DNA from 2 places in the Bradyrhizobium sp. STM 3566 genome. Region 1 is predicted to be linked to the other one. Evidence: riboswitches for the same ligand, from Rfam matches in the RefSeq annotation. Region 1 holds a riboswitch; the other holds the start of a gene.
The links. Region 1 has a riboswitch for S-adenosylmethionine ahead of P6U27_RS35920 (O-succinylhomoserine sulfhydrylase). Riboswitches for the same ligand answer to the same signal wherever they lie in the genome.
Positions count from the first base shown of each region.

Region 2: another riboswitch for S-adenosylmethionine. It lies ahead of P6U27_RS04220 (homoserine O-acetyltransferase); the one in region 1 lies ahead of P6U27_RS35920 (O-succinylhomoserine sulfhydrylase).

Region 1 is NZ_CP120692.1:7,551,553-7,566,568, reverse strand. It holds gene P6U27_RS35970 (GcrA family cell cycle regulator) at 1-470, opposite strand, end outside; gene P6U27_RS35965 (aspartate aminotransferase family protein) at 932-2,140, shown strand; gene argF (ornithine carbamoyltransferase) at 2,140-3,063, shown strand; gene P6U27_RS35955 (Hsp33 family molecular chaperone) at 3,312-4,319, shown strand; gene P6U27_RS35950 (IS4 family transposase) at 5,093-6,193, opposite strand; gene P6U27_RS35945 (IS110 family transposase) at 6,453-7,415, shown strand; gene apaG (Co2+/Mg2+ efflux protein ApaG) at 7,965-8,357, opposite strand; gene P6U27_RS35935 (OpgC domain-containing protein) at 8,554-9,810, shown strand; gene P6U27_RS35930 (SGNH/GDSL hydrolase family protein) at 9,810-10,589, shown strand; gene P6U27_RS35925 (SGNH/GDSL hydrolase family protein) at 10,602-11,594, shown strand; gene P6U27_RS35920 (O-succinylhomoserine sulfhydrylase) at 11,710-12,897, opposite strand; SAM riboswitch at 12,971-13,050, opposite strand; gene P6U27_RS35915 (2'-deoxycytidine 5'-triphosphate deaminase) at 13,131-14,267, shown strand; gene P6U27_RS35910 (PAS domain S-box protein) at 14,371-14,784, shown strand.
Region 2 is NZ_CP120692.1:887,020-902,035, forward strand. It holds gene P6U27_RS04195 (DUF2125 domain-containing protein) at 1-188, shown strand, start outside; gene P6U27_RS04200 (prephenate/arogenate dehydrogenase family protein) at 275-1,210, opposite strand; gene hisC (histidinol-phosphate transaminase) at 1,207-2,304, opposite strand; gene P6U27_RS04210 (chorismate mutase) at 2,338-3,186, opposite strand; gene P6U27_RS04215 (hypothetical protein) at 3,185-3,403, shown strand; SAM riboswitch at 3,408-3,487, shown strand; gene P6U27_RS04220 (homoserine O-acetyltransferase) at 3,582-4,784, shown strand; gene metW (methionine biosynthesis protein MetW) at 4,787-5,449, shown strand; gene P6U27_RS04230 (alpha/beta fold hydrolase) at 5,527-6,390, opposite strand; gene P6U27_RS04235 (TIGR02594 family protein) at 6,606-7,265, shown strand; gene P6U27_RS04240 (MOSC domain-containing protein) at 7,385-8,173, opposite strand; gene clpB (ATP-dependent chaperone ClpB) at 8,415-11,054, shown strand; gene P6U27_RS04250 (hypothetical protein) at 11,438-12,436, shown strand; gene P6U27_RS04255 (lysozyme) at 12,448-13,176, shown strand; gene P6U27_RS04260 (hypothetical protein) at 13,223-14,152, shown strand; gene P6U27_RS04265 (hypothetical protein) at 14,436-14,732, opposite strand; gene P6U27_RS04270 (SMP-30/gluconolactonase/LRE family protein) at 14,786-15,016, opposite strand, start outside.

The DNA of each region.
Region 1 (15,016 bases):
GTGGGTTGATAGGCCACGCGCGAATGCTGTGCGCAGTAGGGCAGGCCGGAGAGCGCCTTGCCGCCGCAGAAGAAGAAATCCGGGCTCGAGGGATCGCCGACCGGCCAGTGGCAGGTCGCCTCGTTCAATTCCAGCAGCGACAGCCGCTGGCTCATCGGCACCACGTTGTCGTAGGTGACAGGTTCGGCCTCCACCTCGACCTCGAAGGCCTGCGCCAGCGCGGTGTTGCCGCGTGCGACGGGGCGGGTCACCCGCATCATGTGCTGCGCGGGCCGCGCCTTGCGCGGCCGGGGCGCTGCCGATGAAGGGCTCTTGGCGCGGCCGGACAGACCGAGCCGATGCACTTTGCCGATCACGGCATTGCGGGTCACATTGCCGAGCTCCGCCGCGATCTGGCTGGCCGAAAGTCCGGCCTCCCAGAGCTTTTTCAGCTGCTCGACGCGATCATCGGACCAGGTCAAAACCGTCATTGCACCCTTTCCCTCGCTGCGCGCCTGCCAACCTCTGGCCTTCGCAGCGAATGCCTAAAGCCTTGAAAAACCCGTGCCGCCCGAATCCCTTAAGGCTCGCCGGGCGCGCTCAAGGACGCCCGAACGTTTACGCCGGTACATGAGGACTCTTGGGATCAGAACCGCTGCACGAGATGTCGTATCTGACAGTCCAAACGCTACAATATGGCGTGACTCCCGCGCAAGAGTCCGCCGACTCGCTTCCACATGTTCCGTGGTGAAAACCCCGCAAAATCGGCACCGCAAGACTACGGATTCAGCGTTTCGCGAGGCTTTCCGGGCGGCATTGACACCCGTCTTGCCAGGCATAAGATAGTCTCACGTGCCGCCCTTAAAAGGCGGCACGTTTCGTTTTCCGGGGCCGGTTGATGGTGCGTTGCGCAATGCACGTCTCACACCGTCCGCAACATTCAAGTGACGTCATGACTGACAGCGCCGCGCCGCATTTGCTTCCCGTTTTCGCCAGGGCCGACCTCGGTTTCGAGCGCGGCGAAGGCTGCTGGCTGATCGCGGCCAATGGCGACCGCTATCTCGATTTCACCTCGGGCGTGGCGGTGAATGCGCTCGGCCATGTCCATCCCGCGCTGGTCAAGGCGTTGCAGGAGCAGGCGACGAAGCTCTGGCACATGTCGAACCTGTTCCAGAGCCCGGACGGCGAGAAGCTCGCGGCGCGTCTGTGCAAGGAAAGCTTCGCGGACTTCGTGTTCTTCTGCAATTCCGGCGCCGAGGCACTGGAAGGCGTGATCAAGCTGGTGCGCCATCATCACTTCTCCGAGGGACATCCGGATCGCTACCGCATCATCACCTTCGAGGGCGCCTTCCACGGCCGCACGCTGGCGACGCTCGCCGCCACCGGATCTGCAAAATATCTCGAGGGCTTCGGTCCGCCGATGGACGGGTTCGACCAAGTGCCACATGGCGACCTCGACGCCGTGAGGAAGGCGATCGGCCCGCACACCGCCGGCATCCTGATCGAGCCGATCCAGGGCGAGGGTGGCGTTCGTTCTGCGCCTCCCGGCTTCCTGAAGGCGCTGCGCGAGCTCTGCAACGAGCACGGCATATTGCTCGCCTTCGATGAGGTGCAGACCGGCATGGGCCGCACCGGCGATCTCTTCGCCTATCGGCGCACCGGCGTCACGCCCGACGTGATGTCGCTCGCCAAGGCGCTCGGCGGCGGCTTCCCGATCGGCGCGGTGCTGGCGACCGCGGAGGCGGCCGCTGGCATGGGGCCCGGCTCGCACGGCTCGACCTTCGGCGGCAATCCGCTCGCGATCTCGGCTGCGAACGCCGTGCTCGACGTCATGCTCAAGCCCGGCTTCTTCGATCACGTGCAGAAGATGTCGCTGCTGCTCAAGCAGAAGCTCGCCTCCGTGATCGACCGTCATCCCGATGTCGTCAGCGAGGTGCGTGGCGAGGGCCTCCTGATCGGCATCAAGGCCGTGGTGCCCTCGGGCGATCTCGTCGCGGCGCTGCGCGGCCAAAAACTGCTCACGGTCGGGGCTGGCGACAATGTCGTGCGCTTCCTGCCACCCTTGATCGTCACCGAGGCGGAGATCGAGGACAGCGTCGGACGGTTGGAGCGCGCCTGCGCTGCGATCTCGTCCAGTCAGACCAAGCGGGTGGCAAGTTGATGAGCAAGTCGCCGAAGCACTTTCTGGATATCAACGAGCTGCCGCTGTCGGAGCTCAAGAGCATGCTCGCCGCCTCTTCCGCCATGAAGGCGAAGCAGAAGGCGCATCAGCCGGTGAGACCGCTCGAAGGCAAGACGCTGGCGATGATTTTCGAGCGTCCCTCGACCCGCACCCGCGTCTCGTTCGACGTCGGCATGCGCCAGCTCGGCGGCGAGGCGATCATGCTCACCGGCGCCGAGATGCAGCTCGGCCGCGGCGAGACCATCGCCGACACCGCGCGCGTGCTGTCGCGCTATGTCGACGCCATCATGATCCGCATCCTCAATCACGATGCGCTGCTGGAGCTTGCGGCCAACGCCACCGTGCCCGTCATCAACGGCCTGACGCGGCGCTCGCATCCGTGCCAGGTGATGGCCGACCTCATGACTTATGAGGAGCATCGCGGCCCGATCGAGGGCAAGACCGTGGCCTGGACCGGCGACGACAACAACGTGCTGGCGTCCTGGGCCCATGCCGCCGAGCGTTTCAAATTCCAGCTCAACGTCGCAACGCCTCCGGAGCTCGCGCCGAAAAAGGCGATGCGCGACTGGATCAAGGCGACTGGCGCGCCGATCGTGCTCGGCAACGATCCGGAAGCCGCGGTGCGCGGCGCCGATTGCGTCGTCACCGACACCTGGGTGTCGATGGGCGACAAGGAGGGTGAGCACCGCCACAACGTTCTCAAGCCCTACCAGGTCAATGCCAAGCTGATGTCGCTCGCCAAGCCCGACGCGCTGTTCATGCACTGCCTGCCCGCCCATCGCGGCGAGGAGGTCACCGACGAGGTGATCGATGGCCCGCAATCGGTCGTGTTCGACGAGGCCGAAAACCGCCTGCACGCCCAGAAAGGCATTCTGGCCTGGTGCTTCGACGCGGTGAAGTAGCGGGGGTTGGCGTTTCGCCGGCCGCAAATACTATTCGTCGTCCCGGACAAGCGCAGCGCCCGACGACGCGCAGCGTTGTCTAGAGCGGAGCCCCGATCCGCGAGGACTCGGAGTTCTCGGCTCGCGCTATCATCCAATCCTCTGGTTATGGATGCCGGATCTGCGCTTGCGCTTGCCCGGGACGACACTGAGTTTGGGGCTCTTCACCCCCCTTCCATTTCCCACTCTCTGACCCCAGATAAAGCGCCATGGTTTCCCAATCCCCTGACATGAAAACCGGGCCTGAAGGCCCGGTTCGCGCACCATCGGCGGTTCCAATCGACGACGCCGTGCTGCCTTACGAGGTCGACGCGCTCGACGTGCGCGGGCGTCTGGTGCGGCTTGGTCCGACGCTGGACGACATTCTCACCAAGCACGACTATCCGGCGCCGGTCGGCAAGCTGCTCGGCGAGGCCATCGTGCTGACGACGCTGCTCGGCTCGGCGCTCAAATTCGAGGGCCGCTTCATTCTTCAGGCCCAGACCGACGGCCCGGTGTCGTTCCTGGTGGTGGACTACAAGTCGCCGGACCATCTGCGCGCCTATGCCCGCTTCGATGCCTCGCGCTTGGGCACGGCGAAGGATTCCGGCGCGCTGCTCGGCCGCGGCCATCTCGCCATGACCATCGACCAGGGCCCCGACATGAGTCGTTACCAGGGGTTGGTCGCGCTCGACGGCGGCAGCCTCGAAGACGCTGCCCACGAATATTTCCTGCGTTCCGAGCAGATCCCGACGCGCGTGCGTCTCGCGGTCGGCGAGGAGTGGCGCAGTAGCGACGGCGGCAAGCATCGCTGGCGCGCCGGCGGCATGCTGATGCAGTTTCTGCCCAAGGCGCCGGAGCGCGCACGTCAGGCCGATCTGCATCCCGGCGATGCGCCCGAAGGCACCGAGGCGCACAGCGTCACTGAGGACGACGCTTGGGTCGAGGCGCGCTCGCTGATCGAGACCGTCGAGGACGTCGAGCTGATCGATCCCGAGCTCTCGGGCGAGCGGCTGCTGTTCCGCCTCTTCCACGAGCGCGGCGTGCGCGTGTTCAATCCGCAGGTTCTCGATGCGCGGTGCTCCTGCTCGCGCGATGCTGTCGCCTCGATGCTCAAGAGCTTCTCGCCCGACGACCGCGCCGCCATGGTCAAGGACGACAAGGTCGTCGTCACCTGCGAGTTCTGCTCGTCGGTGTACCAGTTCACGCCGCACGAGGCGGGCGTGGGGGGCGCGTAGACGGCGTCCGTAGCCCGTAGCCTGTGTCGCCCTCTGTCAATCCCGTCACGCAAAGATATTCCGCTTTACCGAAATTCGGAATTGGCGTATGTATCGCCCATCCCGGCTCATTCTCGAGGGGCGATCATGAGGTCGTCATTGTCGCGAGCCGGGCTTGCGGTGGACGCAGCAGCGTCGTGTACGAGATGTCAAGGGCAGGGCGGATTGCTCTCCGTGAGCCCGAGGCTTCGTGCGGACGAGCGGCGCTGTCAGGTTCGTCGCGTCAGCATTTCGGTGGCAACGTGCACAACGCCGTCGAACCCTGTGGCGCCAACGAACCGTGCGTACGGCAAAACCGTGTGGTCCTGGCCGTCGTTGCTACGGTCAAGCTCTTGCGGAGGCGGCAGTCGCGTCAACCGGCGCGGTGCTGGTGAATTCCGCGAGCGCGAGGGAGGCCAGAAGGAATTCGGCTCCCAGGAGAGCGCGGCATAAGCCGTCCGACCATCGCGCAGGGAAGGCCGAGTGATTGGCTCCACCTGTATGCTGCTGTGCGGTCTTTTTGCGCGATCCTTTCGCGCAGCAGACCGCGGGTGCGAGGTCAGCACCCGGTCTTCCCCATAGGCGTTAAGGTAGCGCGAGCATCGATTGATACGGACGTTTTCGAGGAGGCTCGCGCAGGTGCCGCCCAAGCGCTCGCTTTCTGCGGCGAAAGCAACGGATGGTTGGTTGTGGAATGATCGCTTGTAGCAAGGATGCAACGAGTTGTTGCAAAACACGCCAAGCGCCAGGTGCCGTCAGGCGGCCTGCGTCCAGCGGGGAGAGTCCTCGAAGTCGCGGGCAAGCGGCTCGAGCAGCAGGATGATCAAGAGGTGTGCCAGCAAGTAGGGCTTGGCGGAGCGCGGATCGGTTCCAGGTGGCGTCTTGAGACCAATCAGACTCTTCAGTCGCTTGAAGCCAAGTTCGATGCGCCATCGCAGTCGATAGAGCGCGAGTACATCCTTGGTGGAGAACTCGTCCCGCGCGAGCGACGTGACCAGAATGACCCAATCCGCGGCTTCCAGAGTTTCTTTGGAGATGACGCGGTTTTCGTCTTGTGCGTCGCGCCGGGCTTTACGGCGCGAAGCCGCGACTGCACCGGCGGGCTTCTTGACTGCGACCAGACGCATAGCCAGAGGCGCACCGTCCTTGCGTTTGATCCAAATCCTCCGATCGATCAGTCCGTGCGCCTTCGCCGCACGCAATTGGGCCATCAGATCGAACGGAAGGCCTTTGGCATCAAGCCAACGTGCGTTCTTCCAGCCCGCTCGGATCAAAACGTCTGCCCCGGCGTCGCGCACAGCGGCGATGCGGTCAGGTTGTAGATAAGCGCGGTCAGCAATGCGGATCTCGTTCTTGACCACCGGTATCCGGTCAAACGTTTCGCCTTCTTGCTGATCTGTCAGCTCGAAGTGACCAAAGCGCTCATATGGCAGATCGAATGCACTATGAACGCGCCAAAGCTCACTGTTCCTGCGCGCAGCCGGTCCTGCCTGAGGCACTGTCGTCGCATCGATAATGCGGATCAGGCGGCCTCGGCTCGCTTTCGGGGCTGCCGCAGCGAGCAAGCCCTCCACCAGCACTGCAAACCAATCGCCACATTGACGCAGGCGATAGAACAACGCCACGCTGCTGAGGTCGGCAAGGCCAACAGAAGCGGCCCACGCGGCTGTCGATCTCAACCCTCTTTCACCCAGACAATAGGCCAGCATCAGCCGAAGTAACGCCACCGCATCTGGAATTTGGCGCCGCCGCACGAAAGCCTTCGTCTGGCGCGCACTTATTTCAAGCTGCGCAGCCCCGCCGAGCTGCGTAACCACTCTCGTCCAGTCCTCGTTCAGAAGCGATTCGTCTGCCATCCCGCCTTGGAATCACGTGTGATTCCAACACTCAAGAACAAACTTAACGCCTATGCGGTCTTCCCTGCGCCCTTGTGTCCCCGAAATCTGCCAGAATGTGGCAACGGGCGGTTGGATCAGAACCGCCCGTTGCCGGAACTGAGCCCGTTGCGCCCAAAGGCGACAGAGCCTGCTAAAGAGCAAGGGACAGCTCCGGTGTCTTCCTGAACCCGAACAGTTGCAAGGGCTGCGAGCCCGTACCAGGCAAGGAAGGGAGTGGATGATGACACAAGACGATCTGGTTGTCGTCGGCATCGATGTCGCTAAAGACAAGATTGATGCGTGCATTCGGACCGTAACGGAGCGGAAGACTTGCCCAACAACCGCGGCGGGGCGACGGAGCTTGATTGCATGGCTTCGCAAGCATCAGGTCGGCAAGGCAGTGATGGAGGCAAGCGGCGGCTACGAGCGGGTATGGGCCAAGGCGTTGCGCCAAGCAGGGCTGGAAGTACGGATCGTCGATCCCAAACGGGTTCGCCACTTTGCGGAATCGGCGGGACGCCTTGCGAAAAATGACAAGATCGACGCGGAGATGATCTCCTGGTTCGCCGAGACATTCGGCGAGGCTCCCAGCCAAGTCGACAATCCCGCTCACGAGGAGATGAAGGCACTGGTGAAGGGACGCCAAGGCCTGCTTGACGTCAGGGCTCGCCTGGAAATGCAGAAGGAGCATGAGGCGCCGGCCCTTGTTCAGAAGGCTCGCGCGCGTCTTCTTAAGAAGCTGGCTGACGAAATCGCCGCGCTCGAGACCGCGATCGCGGCGACGATCAAGACAACGCCGGACTTTGCCAAACGTGCCGAGATCATCCAGAGCGTACCAGGCTTTGCTGAGGGGACCGCAATGGCGCTGCTTGGAGGACTACCGGAGCTGGGGCAGGTGAGCGACGAAGTTGCCGCCGCGTTGATGGGCGTTGCTCCTTATGACGATGATAGCGGCAAACGTCGAGGTGAACGCTGCATCAAGGGTGGCCGCCGCTGGGTGCGAAATGCCCTCTACATGCCCTGTGTCGGTGCCGCAACGCTGAACAATCCGGTGTTCAAGGCCTTCTACGAACGGCTGATTGCCAAGGGCAAGCCGCCAAAGGTCGCGATCGTCGCCTGCATGCGCAAGCTGATCATCATCCTCAACACCATGATCGCGCGCGGCGAGACGTGGGATCCGAAGAAATACAGGGTGGCCTGACGAGCGCGCCTATCTCGCGCTCGGACCTCGGCCGAGCGCATGCAAAGCCAACAGACCGGTGAGCGGACGGGGTCAAGGCCGTCAGCCGCCGCAGGCGGGGGCGCGCCAGCGCCAGCCTTGAGGCCGGCCGATCGCCGGGCTACTTCGCCACAGTTGCTTGGCTTAGAGGGTGGAGCGATCAAGCAAAGCTCGGGCGAATTGCGCCGCGAGGACGCGAAGGCATGTCTGCAGCCACGCACACGCTGTCACCTCACACTCCGTCATTGCGAGCGCAGCGAAGCAATCCAGAATCTTTCCGCGGCGGGATTCAGGATTGCTTCGTCGCAAGGGCTCCTCGCAATGACGAGGAGGGGAGAGCGTGTACCACACGCCTCTCGCGTGCCCCGGACGCAGCGCAGCGTGCCCGGCAATGCAAAGTATCGTCCGGAGTGATGCGCTGCAGAGCCGGGGCTCATGTCGCCGCACCGCGCCCTGTTGCCCGGGGTCCCGGCTCGGCGCCGCAGCGCTTCCGCGCGACAGCCTGTCCGGGACGAGGTGAACGATGCGCCGTTAATTCAAAACCCGCTTGCTGTCCGGGCTGTCCAGCGAGAATGTCGGCACGTCGATCTCGAACCGCTCGCCGGTTTCGCTGACCATCTGGTAGCGGCCGGTCATGAAGCCCGAGGCGGTCGAGAGCGGCACGCCGGAGGTGTATTCGAAGCGCTCGCCGGGGGCCAGGATCGGCTGCTCGCCGACCACGCCCTCGCCCTTCACCTCCTGCTGGCGGCCGGAGGCATCGGTGATGATCCAGTGCCGCGTCTTGAGCTGCACGGTCTCCTCGCCCGAATTGGTGATGACGATGGTATAGGACCAGAAGTAGCGCGAGCGGTCGGCCGACGACTGCTCCGGAACAAAGTTCGGCTCGACGGTCACTTCGATCTGGCGGGTCACGGCGCGGTACATGGCTGCCATCATACCGAAATCCGGCCGGGGAACCAAACGCCGCGGGTGGCTTTGGCGACATCGTCCCGCCAGAATTCGAGGGGAAGGACGCTCCCAAGCGAGACACCCTTATGTGATCCGGCCGCTTTGCGAGACGACAGCCGGACCATTAAACTCCTTCAACGTCGCGATTTGCGGAAGGGTTGTTAGGCCCCCGATGACCATTGCCGACCAAGTGACGGGATCGACGATCTCGGGAACCGCGGAAGTCAAACCCGCAGAGGCCAAGCCGCGCGCCGCCGCGCCGGCCATCACGCTGCCCGCCGTCGGCGAGCGCGAGCTCCGGCTCGATCTGTTCCGCGGCCTCGCGCTGTGGCTGATCTTCATCGACCATCTGCCGACGAGCCTGCTCACCTGGTTTACCATCCGCAATTACGGCTTCAGCGACGCCACCGAGATCTTCATCTTCATCTCGGGCTATACCGCGGCCTTCGTCTACGGCAGGGCGATGTTGGAGGGCGGATTCGTCATCGCCACCGCGCGCATCCTGCGCCGGGTCTGGCAGATCTATGTCGCCCACGTCTTCCTGTTCACGATCTTCCTCGCCGAAATCTCCTACGTGGCGACCAGATTCGAGAACCCCCTCTACACCGAAGAGATGGGCATCATGGACTTCCTCAAGCAGCCCGACGTCACCATCGTGCAGGCGCTGCTCTTGCGCTTCCGCCCCGTCAACATGGACGTGCTGCCGCTTTATATCGTGCTGATGCTGGCGCTACCCTTGATCCTGTGGTCGATGAAGTGGAAGCCAGACGTCACGCTCGGCCTCTCGGTGGTGCTCTATGCCGTGACGTGGGAATACGACCTCTACTTCTCGGCCTATCCGAACGGCTTCTGGGCCTTCAATCCCCTGGCATGGCAATTGCTCTTCGTCTTCGGTGCATGGTGCGCGCTCGGAGGTGCGCGCCGCATGTCGCGTATCCTGGCCTCGCCGGTGACCATGTGGATCTCGATCGCCTATCTCGTCGCGGCGTTCTACGTGACGCTGACCTGGTACGTGCCGCAGCTCTCACAGTTCATGCCGAAGCGGATCGAGCAGTGGATGTATCCGATCGACAAGACCGACCTCGACGTGCTGCGCTTCACGCATTTCCTGGCGCTCGCCGCGCTCACCGTGCGCTTCCTGCCCCGGGATTGGCCGGGCTTGAAATCGCGCTGGCTGCGACCATTGATTCTATGTGGTCAGCATTCCCTCGAGATCTTCTGTCTCGGGGTGTTCCTGGCCTTCGCCGGCCATTTTATTCTCGCCGAAGTCTCCGGCGGCGCAGCCATGCATGCGCTGATTAGTCTCTCCGGGATCCTGATCATGTGGGGCGTGGCCTGGGTGATTTCGTGGTACAAGCGCGTGGCTGACAAGAGCGGTGCGAAAACCAAAAACGCCGTCGGCAACGCCGATCTGGCGGGAGGGGGCTGATGAAGGCGAAGGTTCTCCTGAGCCTGATCCTGCTATGCGGTGGCCTCGCCGCGCCTGTGGCGCGTGCGGGCGATGCTGCGCCTGTCGCTTCCCATGCGCCCGCAGCCTGCGAATTGCCGCCCTATCTGCTGACCAGCGAAAGCCAGCTGCCCAAGGTTGCCGACGCCGTCAAGGCCGGCAAGCCGCTCGACATCCTGGTCATCGGCAGCCGCTCGACCACGATTCCGTCGTCGGAGAGCAGCTCATACCCGGCGCGCATGGAGGCGATCCTGAAGGAGAAGCTGCCACCGTCCGAGGTCGTGCACGTCTCCGTAGAAATACAGAGCAAGAAGACGGCAGAGGAGACCGCCTCCACCTTCGTTAAGCTGCTGGAAGCAAGAAAGCCTACTTTGGTGATCTGGCAGACCGGGACCGTGGATGCTATTCGATCCATCGATCCCGATGAATTTCGTAGCGCGGTGACCGACGGGGTTGTTGCGCTGCAAAAGACAGGGGCTGACGTCGTCTTGATGAATTTGCAGTACAGCCCGCGCACCGAAACCATGATCTCGGCGCAGCCTTTTCTCGATAACATGCGCGTGGTGGCGCAGGAGCACGACATCCCGCTGTTCGATCGTTTCGCGATCATGCGGCAGTGGAATGATCAGGGCCAGTTCGACCTGTTCAGCCCGTCCCACGGGCCTGAGCTGGCGAAGCAGGTCCATGATTGCCTTGGCCGGGCGTTGGCACAATTCGTGATCGACGCCGCTCATCTGGAGCCGGCCCAGCAGCAGAATTGAGGTCTAGCGTTAATGAGTTCTCTCCGCCCTTTTTGCCTGACGTCATGGCTGGCCGCGCCCGCAGCCGCAGTGCTGTTGTTGCTGACGCCGGCCTCGCAGTCACGTGCACAATCGCAGTCCGCACAGGCGACACCCGCACCCGCGCAGCCGGCTGATCCCGCGTCCGCTTCGCCTTCCCAGACCACCGTCGCCGCAAGGTCGTCCGAGCAGCGCGGGGTCACGTCGCGCGCCATCGACAAGGTGAAGGAGGTCGCAAAGTCTGCCGCCGACATCTTCAGCCGCGTGCCCTGCCTGCCGCCGAAGGGCGGCTCGAAGGCCATGGGCTCGCTGCCGCATGTCGCAAGCAAGCTCGTCGCCGGCCAGCCCGTCGTCATCGTCGCGTTCGGCTCGTCGTCGACCGCGGGATTCGGCGCGAGCTCGCCGGAATTCAATTATCCGAATCGTCTCGCCGCGCAGCTGCGCCGGCATTATCCGACCGCCGACATCACCGTCGTCAATGCCGGCGTCGGTGGCGAGGATGCACCCGAGATGATGAAACGCCTGCAGACGCAGGTGATCGACGTGCATCCGGATCTGGTGATCTGGCAGGTCGGCACCAACGCCGTGCTGCGCAATCTCGATCCCGCCGAGACCGCGAAGATAGTCGAGGACGGCATCAGCCGCATTCAGGCCGCCGGTGGCGCCGACATCGTGCTGGTCGATCCGCAATATTCGCCGGCCATCAACCAGCGTAAGGAGAGCGCCGGCAAGATGGTGAAGCTGCTCGGCAAGGTCGCCGAGCTCCGTCACGTCGGCATCTTCCCGCGCTTCGAGGTGATGCGCGACTGGCACGAGAACCAATCGATCCCGGTCGAGAGCTTCGTGATCGCCGACGGCCTGCACATGAACGATTGGGGCTACGCCTGCTTCGCCCAGCTGCTCGGCGATGACATCATTCGTTCGGTCGGCCAGATCAGGATCGGTGTGAACGTGCCCGCGGACGTGAGGACGTACCGGCCGATGTAGGCACGCTGCCGTAGGCTGGGCAAAGGCGCACCGCGCCGTGCCCACCATCTCGTCATTGTAGTCGAGAATGGTGGGCACGCTTCGCTTTGCCAATCCTACGAGACCTTCGCTTCCCTCACGCCTTCTCCAGCGCCGCCGTCAAATCCTCGATCAGATCGTCCGCATGCTCCAGCCCCGCGGAGAAGCGGATGAAACCCTCGCTGATGCCGAGCGCGGCGCGGTCTTCCGGCTTCAGGCGTTGATGCGTCGTGGTCGCCGGATGCGTGACGAGGCTCTTGGCATCGCCGAGATTGTTGGAGATCTTCGCAAGCTTCAGCTCGTTGAGCACGCGGAATGCGGCCTGCTTGCCGCCCTTGACCTCGAAGCCGACCAGCGTCGAGCCGCCGCGCATCTGCTTCCTCACCAGCGCCGCCTGCGGATGATCGGCGCGGCCGGGATAGACCAGCCGCGAGATCTTGGGATGGCTTGCCAGCACCTCGGCGATACGCGCCGCCGTGTCGGTCTGCGCGCGCACGCGCACGCCCAGCGTCTCCAGGCCCTTGAGCAGGACCCAGGCGTTGAACGGCGAGATCGAGGGGCCGGTCTGGCGCATGAAATTGTGGATGTGCTCGGCGATGAAGGCTTCCGAGGACAGGATGATGCCGCCGAGGCACCGGCCCTGGCCGTCGATATGCTTGGTCGCGGAATAGACGACGACGTCGGCTCCCAGCGCGAGCGGGCTCTGCCAGATCGGGGTCGCGAACACGTTGTCGACCACGAGCCGCGCGCCGCCCTTGTGCGCGATCTCGGCGATCGCGGGAATGTCGAGCACGTCCAGCGTCGGGTTGGTCGGGCTCTCCAGGAAGAACGTCTTGGTGTTGGGCTTCAATGCGCGCTGCCACTGGTCGAGATCGAGCCCGTCGACCAGCGTGGTCTCGATGCCGTAGCGCGGCAACAGGTCCTGGATGACATAAAGGCACGAGCCGAACAGGGCGCGCGAAGCGACCACGTGATCGCCGGCCTTCAGTGGCGCCAGGATCGCGGTCGTCACCGCCGCCATGCCGGTCGCCGCCGAACGCGCGGCCTCGGCGCCTTCGAGCTCGATCATGCGACGCTCGAACATCGCGATGGTCGGGTTGGAGTAGCGCGAATAGATGAAGCCGGGATCCTCGCCCTTGAACCGCGCCTCGCACTCCTCCGCGCTGGCGTAGACATAGCCTTGCGTCAGGAACAGCGCCTCCGACGTCTCGCCATATTGCGAGCGCAGCGTCCCGGAATGGACCAGGCGGGTTTCGGGGCGGTAGTTGGCAGGCGACTTCGACATAGGGTCCTCCGACATGACCATTGGGCGAAAATGGTCATAAAAAAACCGGCCTGGATATCTCCACTGGCCGGGATCACAGAGGTCCCCGGCCTGTTTAGCGATTTATTTAACGTGGCTGCAAGCCGGCCGGCTCAAATCACCACGGGATAAGTGATGCTCATATTCCGCAATCCCCTTTCCGTCAAGGCGTCCATCGGCTAGCCGTAAAAGGCTGGTATGTCCCGCATTTCGGAATGCGTTTGACCCCTGATGAGGACCCCCGGTTGACGTTCACGGTCGCCGCCGACGCCAACGGTATCCTGCCCGACCGCATGATCGCGGCGATGGCGGAAGAAGGCCTCATCCTGCCCGCATACGACTTCGTGGAGAGCCAGATCCAGCCGGCGAGCCTCGATCTGCGCCTTGGCGACATCGCCTATCGCGTTCGCGCCAGCTTCCTGCCGGGGCCCGGCGCCACGGTCGCGGAGCGTATCGACGAGTTGAAGCTGCACGAGTTCAGCCTCGCTGACGGCGCGGTGCTGGAGACCAACTGCGTCTACATCGTGCCGCTGCTCGAAAGCCTCGCGCTGCCGCCCGAGATCGTCGCGGCTGCGAACCCGAAGAGCTCGACCGGCCGGCTCGACGTCTTCACCCGCGTGATTGCCGATGGCACCCGCCGCTTCGACATGATCGGGGCCGGCTATCACGGTCCGCTCTACGCCGAGATCAGCCCGAAGACGTTTCCGGTGCTGGTGCGCGAGGGCTCGCGCCTCTCCCAAGTCCGCTTCCGCACCGGTGACGCCATCCTCAATGCCGACGAGCTCGACGCGTTGCATGCGGCCGAGCGCCTTGTCGACATCGACGACGCCGATCTCTCGGGCGGCGTTGCGGTCTCGGTGGATCTGTCCGGCGAGAAGGCAAATGGCTTCGTCGGCTACCGCGCCAAGCGCCACACCGGCGTCGTCGACGTCGACCGTCGCTCCGGCTATGCGGTGGAAGATTTCTGGGAGCCGATCTCGGCCCGCCCCGATGGCAGCCTGATCCTCGATCCCGGCGAGTTCTACATCCTCGCTTCCAAGGAAGCCGTGCAGGTGCCGCCCGACTACGCCGCGGAGATGGTGCCGTTCGATCCCTTGGTCGGCGAATTCCGCGTGCACTATGCCGGATTCTTCGATCCCGGCTTCGGCTATGCCGGTGCGGGCGGGCTAGGAGCGCGCGCCGTGCTGGAAGTGCGCTCGCGCGAGGTGCCGTTCATCCTCGAGCACGGCCAGATCGTCGGCCGCCTCGTCTACGAGAAGATGCTGGCGCGTCCCGACGCGATGTACGGCCAGCGCATCGGTTCGAACTACCAGGCGCAGGGGCTCAAACTATCGAAGCATTTTCGGGTGTAGCCCGATCCTGTAGTCCGGGCGAGCGCAAGCGCGTTCCGAGAAGGCCTCACTTGTGGCGCGATCCCGGATTAGCTTCGCTCCATCAGGGCTATAAGGTCTCGGCATGACCGATCCATCCCAACTCGACGCAAACATCCTCAACGACGTCGCGGACGCGCTGATCTATTCCGATCGCTCCGGCACGATCACGCGCTGGAATCGCGCATCGACCGCCCTGTTCGGCTTCTCCGCCGATGAAGCGCTCGGCCAGAACCTCGATCTGATCATTCCCGAACATCTGCGCGCGGCGCACTGGAAAGGCTTCGAGGCCGCGCTCGCGAGCGGGACGATGAAGCTTGCGGGCAAACCGACGCTGACCCGCGCGCTGCACAAGAGCGGGGGCAAGCTCTACATCGAGATGACCTTCGCGCTGGTGCGGGACACTGATGGCACAGTGCGGGGATCGGTCGCCATGGCACGCGATGTCACCGAACGCGTCGAGAGCGAGCGGGCCGCCAGGCTTGCGCAAAATTCGTGATGCGGAATTGCCGGGCCGCCGTGGCAGGGCACCCTGCATAGCCGTCACCGATTGCGCGGACAGAGCCTCACCCCTCCCTCTCCCCGTAAGCCCCGTAAGAACGGGGAGAGGGAGACGAGAGAGCCGAATTCCATTCATCGAAATGCGCTCCCGCAAGGCACGCCTGCGCCCTGCGCAGGAGGAATCGGCAATCGCCGTGCTAACAAGCCCCTGCCGCGCCCTGCGCGCGAAG
Region 2 (15,016 bases), 1.2 Mb from region 1:
GCGCCGTTCCCGGCCTCGGCAAGGTCATCAAGCAGAACGCCAATGCCGGCGTTGCTGCCGGCATCAATTCGATCGGCACCGAGAGCACGCTTGAAGGCAAGAAGGCGCGGAGCTTCCCGCTGAAATTCGTCGACGGCGCCGTGCTGCTCGGCCCGGTCAAGGTCGGCCAGATCCCGCCGCTGTATTGACTGCGCGGTAGCGTAATCCGGGACAGCGCCGGCCGTATCGAAGAACCCCCGGATTGCGCTGCGCTCCATCCATCCGGGCTAAGCGCTCACGGCTTCTTCAGCGCCGCATGCGGCCGGCCGAAGTCCGGCGCCGCCGAATCCTGGCCGATCTCGACGATGCCGCGGCGGATGGCGCGGGTACGGGTGAAGTGATCGAACAGCGCCTCGCCGTCGCCGCGCCGGATCGCGCGGGTCAGCTTTGCGAGATCCTCGGTGAAGGTGCCGAGCATCTCCAGCACTGCTTCCTTGTTGGCGAGGAACACGTCGCGCCACATCGTCGGGTCGGACGCCGCGATGCGGGTGAAATCGCGAAAACCGCCGGCAGAGAATTTGATCACCTCGGATTCCGTCACCTGCGCCAGCTCGTCGGCGGTGCCGACGATGGTGTAGGCGATCAGATGCGGCAGATGGCTGGTGATCGCGAGCACGAGATCATGATGATCCGGCGTCATCACCTCGACCTTGGCGCCCATCGCGGCCCAGAAGGCGCGCAGGCGATCGGTCGCCGCCGCGTCGGTGCCATCAGGTGGCGTCAGGATGCACCAGCGGTTGATGAAGAGCTCGGCGAAGCCGGAATCCGGGCCCGAATGCTCGGTGCCCGCCACCGGATGCGCCGGCACGAAATGAACGCCCTGCGGCAGGTGCGGTGCCATGTCCCTGACCACCGCTCCCTTGACCGAGCCGACGTCGGAGATGATCGCTCCCGACTTCAGATGCGCGGCGATCTCCTGAGCGACAGGTCCGCAGGCGCCGACGGGAATGCAGAGGATGACGAGATCGGCATCCTTCACCGCCTCCGCATTGGTCGCAACGACCTGATCGACGATGCCGAGCTCGGCAACCCGCGCGCGCGTCTTTTCCGAGCGCGCGGTGGTGACGATCTCGCCGGCCAGGCCCTGAAGCTTCGCGGCGCGCGCGATCGAGCCGCCGATCAGGCCGAAGCCGATCAGCGCGACGCGCTGGAAGTGCGCCGTCGTGCTCATTTGCCGCCCATGAAGTCGCGCAAGCCCTCGACCACGAGGCGGTTGGCCTCCTCGGTGCCGATGGTCATGCGCAGCGCATGCGGCAGGCCGTAGTTCTTTAGCCCGCGCAGCACGAGGCCCCGCTTGGTCAGGAAGGCGTCGGCGTCATCAGCGGTCTTGCCCTTGTCGGTCGGGAAATGGATCAGCACGAAATTGGCGACGCTCGGCGTCACCTTCAGCCCGAGCTTGCCGATCTCCTCGGTCAGCCAGTTGCGCCAGGTCTCGGTGAACTGCTTCGACATCGCCTGGTGCGCGGTGTCCTCGATCGCGGCGACCGCGGCGTACATCGCCGGCGTCGACACGTTGAAGGGACCCCGGATGCGGTTGACCGCATCGATGATGTGCTCGGGCCCGAACATCCAGCCGATGCGCAGCGCGGCCAAGCCGTGGATCTTGGAGAAGGTGTGCGTCACCACGGTGTTCTCGGTGGTGGCGACCAGCTCGATGCCCATCTCGTAATCGTTGCGCGAGACATAGTCGCAATAGGCGGCGTCGAGCACCAAGAGCACGTGCGAGGGCAGGCCGGCGCGCAGCCGCTTGACCTCGTCGAACGGCAGATAGGTGCCGGTCGGGTTGTTGGGGTTGGCGAGCCAGACCAGCTTTGTGCGCGGCGTGACCGCCTTGAGAATGGCATCGACGTCGGCAGTGAAGTTCGTTTCGGGCGCAACGATATTCTTGGCCCCGTTCGCCATGGTCGCGATCGGGTAGACCAGGAAGCCGTGCGTGGTGGAGATCGCCTCGTCGCCCTGGCTGAGATAGGTGTGCGCGAGCAGATTGAGGATCTCGTCGGAGCCGGCCCCGCAGATGATGCGGTTGGGATCGAGCCCAAACGAGCGGCCGATCGCCTCGCGCAGCACGCGCGAGGTGCCTTCCGGATAGTCTTCGAGATGATCCGCCACGTGCTTGAAGGCCGCGATTGCCTTCGGCGAGGGCCCGAACGGCGTCTCGTTGGCCGAGAGCTTGAACACCTTGCGGCCCGGCTCAGGCACCGGGCTCTTGCCGGGCGTGTAGGGCGCAATATCGAGAATGCCGGGATTCGGCACGGGGCGGGACATCTTGGACTCCGGATAGGCTGGGCTGCTCGCGATTTACGATTTCGCCCCGGTCGGGGGCACCGTATAGCGCGTTGCGTGGCTGCCGACGAGGGCCGTGGAGCGCACCGAGGCCCCCGCCTCGATCAGGGCAGCCCTGATTTTGTCGATGCTGGTCGCGCTGGTGACCGAGACCAGCAGCGCCGCGCCGTCAAAGGCGGTATCGGGCACCGCCACGATCTCGGCGAGCGGCGACAGGGCGCGCGCGACCTCGGCGTTCCACCCGGAGACACGTACGCTGAAGGTCTCGACCTCCGTCACCAGGGCGCTGTCGGCGACGCGCGAGACTGCGAACACCGGCATTGCCGCCGGATGATCGGCACGCTCGACGAAAGGCAGCCGCGCGATGATCTTCGGTGCGCCTTCCGCTTCGAGCTCCAGCCACCATGGTGTGCGGCTGGAGGTGGCCGAGACCAGCGCCAGGTCGCCCTTGGATCTCGCGACCGCCTCGACCGCGGCTTGCGCGCTGAAATGCGCGACGTAAGGCACCGTGAAGCCAAAATGGAAGCGCGCGGAGTCGCGCATCGCCGGCTCGCTCACCGAGACGTCGGCATGCACGGAGAATGGCGCCTGCACATAGGTGAACGTCGAGATGATGACGCGCCAGATGCTCTCGACGGTGTCGAGCGGCAGGATGCCGCGATGGCGCTGCACGAGGTGGCGCATCATGTCGGCCTCGCGCGCAGGCCGAAACGCCGAGCCGACCTCCTGGGTCTGCTTCACCTGGATCAGGCGGTCGATGATGTCGCCGCGCTGCATCAGCAGGCGATGCATGCCCTCGTCGATCGCGTCGATCTCCTTGCGCAGTTCCTGGAGCGATGGTGGCGCGGGCGGACGTTGGGTCATGTCTGACTTGATTGTTGAAGAGCTTGGGCTGTTGAAGGACGTTCCGGTGCGGATCGGCAAGACAATTGGTAAGGCCGTCACCGCTGCGATCAATGTCCTGATTAGGCAGTCGGGCCGACGAAAGCAAAGAGAAATGACGGCCCTTTCCGTTCACGGCGCAAGAGGCGAATTGGCTCGATCCGGGCCGCGACTTGACGAAAACGGCCCGAGACGGTAGCTTTTGCCTGTTCCGTGGTCATTTGAGCCGGCCGGCTTGCAGCCACGTTAAAAAATTCGCTAAACAGGCCGGGGACGCTTCCGATCCCGGCCGAACCTATCGTTCAGGCCGGGTTTTTCATGGCCTGATGTCAGCGGCGCGGTCTAGTAGCCAGTCGCAAACGAGGTCGATGTCCGAGATGGGTAGCGTCAAGTCGATACCGAGTCCTGCGATCAGCGCCGACGAACGGTCGCACGAGGTGGATCATCCAAGCTCGCAAGTCGCGCATTTCGGCACCGAGCAGCCGCTGCGGCTCGATTGCGGCGTCGACCTCTCCCCGTTCCAGATCGCCTACCAGACCTATGGCGAGCTCAACGCCGATCGCTCCAACGCCGTGCTGATCTGCCATGCGCTGACCGGCGACCAGCATGTCGCCAATGTGCATCCCGTCACCGGCAAGCCCGGCTGGTGGGAGACGCTGGTCGGCCCCGGCCGACCCATCGATCCCAAGCACTACTTCATCATCTGCTCCAACGTGATCGGCGGCTGCATGGGCTCGACCGGGCCGGCGTCGATCAATCCCGCGACCGGCAAGGTCTGGGGCCTGGATTTCCCTGTCATCACCATCCCCGACATGGTGCGGGCGCAGGCGATGCTGATCGACCGGCTCGGCATCGACACGCTGTTTGCCGTCGTCGGCGGCTCGATGGGCGGCATGCAGGTGCTGCAATGGACCGCGGCATATCCTGCTCGCGTGTTCTCCGCGTTGGCGATTGCCTGCGCGACGCGGCACTCTGCGCAGAACATCGCCTTCCACGAACTCGGCCGCCAGGCCGTGATGGCCGACCCCGACTGGCACGGTGGCGGCTATGCCGACCGCGGCATCCATCCGCATCGCGGGCTCGCGGTGGCGCGGATGGCGGCGCACATCACCTATCTTTCGGATGCGGCGCTGCACCGCAAGTTCGGCCGGCGCATGCAGGACCGCGAGCTGCCGACCTTCTCGTTCGACGCCGACTTCCAGGTCGAAAGCTATCTGCGCTACCAGGGCTCGTCCTTCGTCGAGCGCTTCGATGCCAACTCCTATCTCTATTTGACGCGCGCGATGGACTATTTCGACATCGCCGCCGATCACGGCGGCGTGCTGGCCAAGGCCTTCGCCGACATCAAGACCCGCTTCTGCGTGGTCTCCTTCACCAGCGACTGGCTGTTCCCGACCTCGGAATCGCGCGCGCTGGTGCATGCGTTGAACGCTTCGAGCGCGCGGGTGTCGTTCGCCGAGATCGAGACCGATCGCGGCCATGATGCCTTCCTGCTCGACGTGCCCGAATTTTTCGACATCTCCCGCGCCTTCCTGCAATCGGCAGGCAAGGCCCGCGGGGTCAGCCTCAAGGACCGCTAGCAATGTCCGTCCAGCAAGTGCTGCCTCTGAACCGCGTTGCGACCGCGCCGTCCGGCCAGTTTCGTGCCGACCACCTGCTGGTCGCCGAGATGGTCAAGCCGGGCTCCAAAGTGCTCGACGTCGGCTGCGGCGACGGTGATCTGCTCCAGCTGCTGGAAACCCGCGGCATCGACGGCCGCGGCATCGAGCTGTCGCGTGAGGGCGTCAATCGCTGCGTCGCCAAGGGGCTTGCGGTGGTGCAGGGCGATGCCGACACCGACCTCGTCAACTATCCCGACGACGCTTTCGACTATGTGATTCTGTCGCAGACGCTGCAAGCGACGCGGCAGCCGAAGGTCGTGCTGGAGAACCTGTTGCGCATCGGCCGCCGCGCCATCGTGTCGTTCCCGAATTTCGGCTTCTGGAAGATGCGGCTCCAGCTCCTGATCGGCGGCCACATGCCGCGCACGGAGAATCTGCCGGCGACCTGGTACGACACCGCCAACATCCATTTCTGCACAATCAAGGATTTCGTGCAGCTCTGCGACGAGATCAACGTCAAGATGGAGCGCTCGATCGCGCTCGATCTCCACGGCCGCCCCGTGCCGCTGAACCTGCCCTGGTGGGTGTGGAACATGTTCGGCGAGCAAGGCGTGTTTCTGCTGAGCCGGGGTGGAGGGAAGTAGCTGTCCATCCGCGCTCCATGAGTTGAGGAGTCGAGATCTATCCTCCGTCATTGCGACGCGTGTGGTGAGCCACTGCCTCAATGCGCGGCCAGCGACCTCGGGTCCCGCACCGGCCAGCGGCCCGCCTCAACCAGCGTGACGAACCGCTCGACGCTCTTGTTGAACAACGCCGGCTCCTCGAGATTGAGCACGTGGCCGGATTTCGGAAACATCGCGAGGCCCGCTGCGGGCAGGTGCTTCTTCAGGAACAGGCTCGGCCCGATGCAGGGATCGTCCTCGTCGCCGCAGATGATCAGCGCGGGCGTCGACACCTTCGCGATCGCATCCGTCATCGTGTAGATCGAGGGGCGGCCGCCCTGGAAGCCCCGCATGGTGCGCGCCGATCCCTTGGCATCGTGCCGCGCCAGGGCGGCATAGAAATCCGCGTGGCCGCGCGGGTCCTTCACCAGGAACGGAATCCGGCTCGGCGCCTCGCGCGTGACTTTCGCGACCTCGGCGGAGCCCAGCGTCTCGAACTGCTCGGCATTGGCGCGGCACTGCTTGCGCCAGGCTTCCAGGTTCTCGAGCTCCGAGCCGGAGCCGACCCCGGCCAGCGTCATCGACAGCGCGCGTTGCGGCGTGTTCAATCCGATCTGCAGCGATGAGTAGGCACCCATCGACAGCCCGACCAGATGTGCGCGTTCGATGCCGAGGTGATCGAGCACCGCAAGCGCATCGGTGTAGAAATGCGTGTAGGTGTAGACCTCGCCGTCGGGCACGTCCGACGGCGTGTAGCCGCGCGCCGAATAGGTGATGCAGCGGTGGCCGCGCGAGAAGTAGCGCATCTGCGGCTCCCAATTGGTGTAGTCGGCCGCGAACTCGTGCAGAAAAAGTATCGGCGTTCCCTGACCCGCCTCTTCGAAATAGATGCGAACGTCGTCCCTGGTCGTGGCGTGGGGCATTAACTGTTTCCCTCTCTTCAAGCCGCGTTTGCAGGATCGCAGTTAACGCAGTTGTCCGCAATGCGGCAGCATCAGGCCAGTCCCGATACACAATCATCGCAGCCATTCGCCCGGGCGTGGCGTCTTTTTCTCGCCACATCCGGAAGCTTTACGGCCCGCCGGATGTCGGCCACCGCACGGGCCGACGGGAAGTGGGGTGTAACGAAGGATGACGTATGGTCGAGTTGTTTGCGTTCCGCCTGTCGCGGTGTGTTGTCGCGCTGGCGTTTTTCTTCGCGGCGGTTGCCGCGTTCGTTTCTCCGGCCTCGGCCCGGCCACATCATCGTCATAGCGCAGAGCGGCACGCTTACGTGCACCACGCCAGGCATCATCACCACCGCCATCATGCACGCGGCTCGCGCTTCGAGCGCAGCGCCGCGCAGTTGCAGGCGGGCGGCTTCGCCGACACGCAGGCCAGCTACAATCCGAATGCCAACGGCGGCGGCACGGGCAATGACAGCATGGCTGCGAGCGGCGGCTTGGCCGGCGGATCGGGCCTCGTGTCCGAGGCGCGCCGCTATCTCGGCGGCAATCCGACCGGGCGCGGCAGTCTCTGGTGCGCGCGCTTCATGAACATGGTGCTGGAGCATACCGGACATAAGGGCACCGGCTCCGATATGGCGAGCTCGTTCGCTCGTTACGGCACGCGCGTCTCAGGCCCGCAGGTCGGCGCCATCGCGGTGATGTCGCGCGGCCGCCGCGGCGGCCATGTCGGCATCATCACCGGCATCGACGCGCAGGGCAATCCGATCATGATCTCCGGCAACAACGGCAACCGCGTCCGCGAAGCGCCGGTCTCGCGCGGCCGGATTTACGCGTATGTGATGCCGAATTGAGGCTCGTCACCCTCATTGCGAGCGAAGCGAAGCAATCCAGAATCCCTCCGCGGAAATACTCTGGATTTGCTTCGTGCTTCGCTCCTCGCAATGACGGAGTGCGTGAAGACAGCGTTGGCTCACAGCAGCTTCGGCTCTTCCACCTGGACGGCGTCACCGACGCCGACGTCACCGTCTGCGATCACCTCGGCGTAGATGCCGCAGTCCATGTGGCCGAGATGGCGCGAGAGCGTGGGCGGAATTTCGAGATCGCGCTTGGCGGTCTCAGGATCGACATTGGTGGCCGGGCAGCGGACGATGCGCTTGATCACCTTCAGCCGGGCCTGCCCGATCGCAAGCGTCTGGCCGACGAGATCGAGCTCTGACCAGGCCGGCCAGCCCTTGACGTAGAGATTGGCGCGGAAGCGCAGGGGATGCACGGCGGCGCCGCCGAGCATGGTCTCGATCGCGCGAACGCTGCCGAGATTGATGATGGAGACGACCTTGCGGGCGACGTCAGAGAAGCTGTGGTCGCGGCCGGACAGAACCTTGGGCGGGCCCTTCAACTCGGGCTGGAAGTTCTCAGTAAAATAAGCCTCGATGGCGGCGCGTCCGGTGGTGGTCTCGAGATCGCCGCTGGCGACGATTTGGCCGTCCTTGCGGATGGTCAACACATTGGTGGCGTCGTCGAACCGGCTGTCGAGCTCGGCCAGCCGCTCATTGCGCGCCAGCATCAGGAACTGGATTTTCGGCTTCCATTCGGGAGCGTCAGGGTCGAACCCGCTCGGGCCGTTTTCGATGGCGTAGCGGCGGTCGGCCGGCAGGGTCTGGCCGACCCGCAGCGGGGCGCGCGACAGGCGTTCCGGGGTCAGGCCCTTGATCGGGTAGCGATAGAGGCCGGTGATCTCGGCAGTATGGCTGGCTGTCATGCTGCTACTTAAGGGATTCGGCCCGCCACCGCCAAGCCCGCCCACGTGCGCACGAAATTGTGAAGCCGCCTCTTTCGCATCCGCAAGCCGCTTCCCACATCTGCGTCAGGCCGGCGGCAACGCCGGCAAGAGACGGCCGTTTGCTGCTTGAGAAACCTCAATGCGGTAAGCGGAAACCCAATGAAGATGCCGTATTGGGGTGCCTGAGAGGGCCCCAAGGGCAGGCCGAGGGACAGAAAAGATGAATATCGAGAAGTATACCGAACGCTCCAGGGGCTTCATCCAGTCGGCGCAGTCGCTGGCGATGCGCGAGGGGCATCAGCAGTTTTCCACCCTGCACGTCCTGAAAGTCCTCCTGGACGACAATGAGGGCCTCGCGGCCGGTCTGATCGACCGCGCTGGGGGTAATTCCCGTGCCATTCTGAAGGCGACCGAGGACGCCCTTAAGAAGGTGCCGAAGGTTTCCGGCGCCGGCGCCGGGCAGATCTATCTGGCGCCCGAGCTCGCCCGCACCTTCGATGCCGCCGAAAAGGCCGGCGAGAAGGCCGGCGACAGCTTCGTCACCGTCGAGCGGCTGCTGCTCGGGCTGACGCTGGAGAAGACCAGCGAGGCCGGCACCATCCTCGCCAAGGGCGGCGTCACCCCGCAAAACCTCAATGCCGCGATCGAGGCGCTGCGCAAGGGCCGGACTGCGGATTCCGCGACCGCCGAGAACGCCTATGATGCCCTGAAGAAATATGCCCGCGACCTGACCCAGGCCGCGCGCGACGGCAAGCTCGATCCGGTCATCGGCCGCGACGAGGAGATCCGCCGCACCATCCAGGTGCTGTCGCGAAGGACCAAGAACAATCCCGTCCTGATCGGCGAGCCCGGCGTCGGCAAGACTGCCATCGCAGAAGGCCTCGCGCTGCGCATCGTCAATGGCGACGTGCCGGAGAGCCTGAAGGACAAGAAGCTGCTGGCGCTCGACCTCGGTGCGCTGATCGCCGGTGCAAAATACCGCGGCGAGTTCGAGGAGCGGCTGAAGGCGGTGCTCCAGGAGGTGACCGGGAGCGAGGGCACCTTCATTCTCTTCATTGACGAGATGCACACGCTGATCGGTGCCGGCAAGGGCGATGGCGCGATGGACGCCTCCAACCTGCTCAAGCCGGCGCTTGCCCGCGGCGAGCTGCACTGCATCGGCGCGACCACGCTCGACGAATACCAGAAGCACGTCGAGAAGGACGCGGCGCTGGCGCGGCGTTTCCAGCCGATCTTCGTCAGCGAGCCCTCGGTCGAGGACACCATCTCGATCCTGCGCGGCCTCAAGGACAAGTATGAGCAGCACCATGGCGTGCGGATCGCAGATTCCGCGCTGGTGGCGTCCGCGACGCTGTCCAACCGCTACATCACCGACCGCTTCCTCCCCGACAAGGCGATCGACCTGATGGACGAGGCCGCGGCGCGGCTGAAGATGCAGGTCGATTCCAAGCCGGAAGAGCTGGATTCGCTGGATCGTGAGATCATCCGGCTCAAGATCGAGCAAGAGGCGCTGAAGAAGGAAAGCGATCCCGGTTCCAAGACCCGGCTCGAAGCGCTCGAGAAGGAGCTGGCCGAGCTGGAAGAAAAGTCGGCGGCGCTGACGGCGCGCTGGAGCGCGGAAAAGGACAAGCTCTCCAACGCCCAGAAGCTGAAGGCCGAGCTCGACGGCCTGCGTGTCGAGCTTGCCAACGCTCAGCGGCGCGGCGAATTCCAGAAGGCCGGCGAGCTGGCTTATGGGCGGATCCCGGAGCTCGAGAAGAAGCTGTCGGAAATCGAGGCCAAGGAGAACGCCGGCGAGATGATGGAGGAGGCGGTCACCGCCAACCACATCGCGCAGGTGGTCTCGCGCTGGACCGGCGTGCCCGTCGACAAGATGCTGGAAGGCGAGAAGGAGAAGCTCCTGAAGATGGAGGAGCAGCTCGGCAAGCGGGTCGTCGGCCAGGCCGAGGCCGTGCGTGCGGTCGCAACCGCCGTGCGCCGCTCGCGCGCAGGCCTGCAGGACCCGAACCGCCCCACCGGCTCGTTCATGTTCTTGGGGCCGACCGGCGTCGGCAAGACCGAGCTGACCAAGGCTCTCGCGGAGTATCTGTTCAACGACGAGACCGCGATGGTCCGGCTCGACATGTCCGAATACATGGAGAAGCACTCGGTCTCGCGGCTGATCGGCGCGCCTCCGGGTTATGTCGGCTATGACGAGGGCGGTGCGCTCACCGAGGCGGTGCGGCGCCGGCCTTACCAGGTGGTGCTGTTCGATGAGATCGAGAAGGCGCACCCTGACGTCTTCAACGTCCTGCTGCAGGTGCTCGACGATGGCCGTCTGACCGACGGCCAGGGCCGCACCGTCGACTTCCGCAACACGCTGATCATCATGACCTCGAATCTCGGTTCGGAATTCCTGGTGAACCAGCCGGAGGGCGAGGATACCTCGGCGGTGCGCGAGCAGGTGATGGGAATGGTGCGGGCGCATTTCCGCCCCGAATTCCTCAACCGCGTCGACGAGATCATCCTGTTCCACCGCTTGCAGAAGAGCGAGATGGGCCGGATCGTCGAGATCCAGTTCGCGCGGCTGCAGAAGCTCTTGACCGATCGCAAGATCGTGCTGACGCTCGATGCCCCTGGCCGCGACTGGCTCGCCGCCAAGGGCTGGGACCCCGCTTACGGCGCACGGCCCTTGAAGCGGGTGATCCAGCGCTGCCTCCAGGACCCGCTCGCCGAGATGATCCTCGCCGGCGACGTCAGGGATGGCGACACGGTCGCGATCTCCTCCGAAGGCAACGTGCTGACCTTCAACGGCAAGGCACCGCAGACCGCGGAGATCACGCAGTTCGAGGCGCCGGTGCCGAAGCGGAAGTTGAACTGAGCACGCCTAACGTGGCAGCGAACCTGTCCAAACCTCCCCGCTATGCGGGGAGGTTTTTTCATATCATGAGGCGAGCGTTGTGCTTCAGGCGACGAGGCGGTCCGGTGCTGCACTCTATGCACGACAAATAGCACAACCACCGGGTGCGTCACTACAGCGCATGCTGGAGCAGTGTGTTATAAATAGAACACGCATTGCGCTTTCTCTCTGAGCGTGCATGAATCTGCTTGAACAATTTGATCGAGGCTCGGCACACTCCCTATCCAATATTTGAGGGGTTGTGGCGAAGCACGGCCTGCGCGGGACATTGTTCGCGTGAGAGCGTGCTTCTTGGACACAGGGCGGCTCGCCATAAACCGAAAGGAATTTTTTGGGGGCGTGCGATGCGTACGGGTATCGTTGCGAGTTGCGTTGCGCTGGCGCTGTTTTTGGGCGGCTGCGATACCCTTGATTGGCGCTATACGAACGAGGGGGTCGGAACTGAGCTCTATGCACCGGAAACTGTGAATCAGGCGCGTCTTCAGGAAATATATGTCGGATATATCTGCCAACAGGCAGGACTTTCATACGAGGAGAGGGGGGAAATTCTTTTCTGTCGTGAGCCGCCCGTCAGCAGGAATTGGCAGATCTTCGTTCAGGCTGGCATGAATGACATCGATCGCCGCTGCGACGCGTATCTCACCTGGCTAGACAATAAACGCCGTTGGGTTGGACCAATTCATCAGCAGATCTTGGACACGGAAGCGGCAACTCTCCTAATCCTCGGAGCTACGGCCGCTGATCCGACCAAGGCCATTGCCGTCGTGGGCGCAGCCTTCGGCCTGGCTTCCCATGCGTTCACAAATTTCAACAGCCGCTTCATCTTCGAAGTCGAAAAATCAACTGTGCAATCGGTCGTTCTCACGCGGCAACAAAAGTATCGCGAAACGCTTCCAGTAGTGATCGACAATAGACCTGCCGCGATTTACGCGCTGCGGCAATATCTGCGCCTCTGCATGCCTATGACGATCGAGACGCAAATTAATACGACCGTCAAGCTGTTTGAAAGAGGTGGGACGGTTGCGCTCGAGCAGGCTGCTGCTCATCCAATGGTTGATGCCCGTACAGTCAGTACGGCGGCGACCGTGCGGATCACCAAATCGGCAAGCGATGCGAGCTACATTGATTTGCGCTCGTTGCTATTCCCCAACGGGGCGAAGACGATTGATCCAGAGCTGAAGGCGTATATCGGAAGACTGCTTGGCAGCGACAAAATCGCAATCGGCGTGATTGTGACTCGGCCCGAATTCTCGGGACTACGTCGAAGAATTTCTGCGTGCATCGTCTCTCGTTCCTCAGGGAGTCCCTGTGCCGACGGGTCGCTGGCGAAGTTCATTCAATAGCGGGGGTGGCAATGTCGCAGGTCGTTGAAGTTCCGGGATTGACAACGCGGGTTGAAGCCGAGCAACGCGCAGAAGATTTTATGATCGACAGCGTTCCGGTTGAAATCATCGAGCCGGGTGACGGGACATTTACCGTCCGCGCCACCTATCCAGATGATGTACACATTCCGAGCGCAATGCCCGACGAAGAACCTAGGCCACCGGGGGAGCATGTCGCTCCGCCGCCGCCAGCTCCCAAGAATAGGAAGACAAAACAACTCGGAGAAAAGGGGATAGCACTCATCAAGGCGTTCGAGAGTTGCATGCGTGCCGTACCTACAGGCTTCCAGGCTTACTTCGATCCGGTTCAGGTCTTGACCATCGGCTGGGGGCACACGAACGATAACGGCCGCACTTTTAAAGTAGGTGACATTTGGACCCAGCAGGAGTGCGACGCAGAATTCCAGAACGACATGCAGGTATTCGTTCGAGCCGTAAACAGTATGGTTACGGTACCGATCAATCAGGATCAGTTTGATGCCCTGGTTTCATTCGCATTCAATGTGGGAGCACCGAGCCTGAAAGGCTCAACCCTATTGAAGAAGTTGAATGCCAAGGATTACGCGGGCGCAGCGCAAGAATTCAAGCGTTGGAATAAAGCGAAGGGCAAGGAGCTGCCCGGACTGACGCGTCGCCGTGCATGCGAGGCATTGTTATTCCAGAGCATACCGGACAAGAATTACGACGGCATTCCCGACTGATTTGGCGTTTGATCGAAGCATCATCATTGAACGAAGGAGATTGACGATGTTGCCGGTGGTCGAAATTCCTGGGCTCACCAAGGCCGAAGCTGACCAACGCGCAATTGATCTTGGCATCGACAGCCCAACGATTGAAATCATTAGAGAGTCGGGTGGTTTGTTCACTGTACGAGCTACATATCCAGAAGGAATGATCATTCCGGGCGCGACGTCGGCCGTTGCCGATAACAGCGCTCCATTCGAGCTTACTGGATTGAGCCAAGCCGCAGTTGATGAGGAGGTGGCCGTTTTCAAGGGAAGCGGCTCGACCTTTACGGTAATCCCGGAAGCCGGCAATCTTTTCACAATCAGGATTTCGCCACCCAAAGCTCCGGCGCTCGTTGAGCCTCCGCCGACCGTCGTTCCAAACGCTCCCGATCTCGATGGCTACGTGCTTTGTCTCGATCGCATCAGGACCGAGCGAAGACCGGGCATGGGCTTCGACCGAACGGTTTCGCGCTATCAGGCTTATTTCAATCGTGCCCCGATCGCGGACGTTTTTGGGATGGCGGTGGAACGGCAAGGACCAGATGATAATGGATCGACGGGAGTCGCTAGACATCGCCGCATAGCAGCCGGAATTTATCCGCTCTTCACGCACGCAAGCGGGGCTACGAACAAGTACAAGACGATTGGTTACGCAAGGCCTGCGAATATTAGGATGAGACCGTGGCCTTGCATTGGAGTTGAGGAGACCGGTTCCCGGTCTGGAATTCTCATTCACTGCGCAGCCGGTTATCTAATGAGCACTGGTTGTATAAACTTGACTTCGAATGTGATCAGTGCGGGTACCAATCTGCTATTTTCCGACAGCTGGGCGCGCGTAACTGCGTTGATTGACAGTATTAAAGAACATCTCGGAGATAGATTTCCTAACAGCAACAACACAAGGTTGCCGCATGTGTCGCTGGTGATCCGGGACGGTGCTTTGGTTTAAGTCTTTCGGACTTTTCCTCAGCGGCACGGCCCGCGCAACTTTATCCGCGATTGCTCAGTTGCCAACAGCTGGAAGGCGAGTTCGTGAAATTGATCGTCTAGTTTAGGCGGCGATTGTGCAGCGGTGATCCCCTCGATCTGGCAGTGCATCATGGCGCTGTAAGTGGTGCGCAGAATTAGGTCGATCCTGGACGCGGCGCCGGGAAAGGCTTCGTCGATGATGACTTCGTTGCTCGGCCCCGAGAGGCACCTGATCCTGGAGAACTTCTCCAGCTTGCCTGCTATCACCCGCCTGTAGCGGCCGGCCCCGGCTCGATGCCGTCCTCCTCCTCCTCCTCAAGCTCCGACAAAATATCCACCAGCTCGCGGACCCGGCCCTGCGCCAGTGGGCGCAAATCGTTGATCATCGGCTCGTCGTTGGCGAGCCAAGCCTGGGCTTCGGCGAGTTCCTCGACGGTCGCGCCGGTCCCGATGATCTGGGCAATGGTGACGTCGTCGGCCCGATCCACGGCCTTGACGACATCGTCGCGTGAGAGGCGCGTCATGGGGCGATCCTCCTGCTGGTCGGCTTCCGTCAGCATCTAACGGGGAACCCGAGCGCGGGTTCCGCGGTCAGGGTCTGGTCCGGCGGATGCTATTTTTTCACCACCTTGTAGATCGCGTTCTCGATATCCGAGCTGAAGTAGATCGCGCCCGTCGCGCCGACAGCGACACCGGTGGGGATATGCGTCGGCAAGCCGCCGGGGGCACCGGTCAGGCCGATCGGAAGATTGGCGGCGATCTCGGTGATCTTGCCGCTGTCCGGTGCGATCTCGATCAGCCGCTTGGCGCCGACCTCCGCCACGATCAGCTTGCCGTCGCCGGT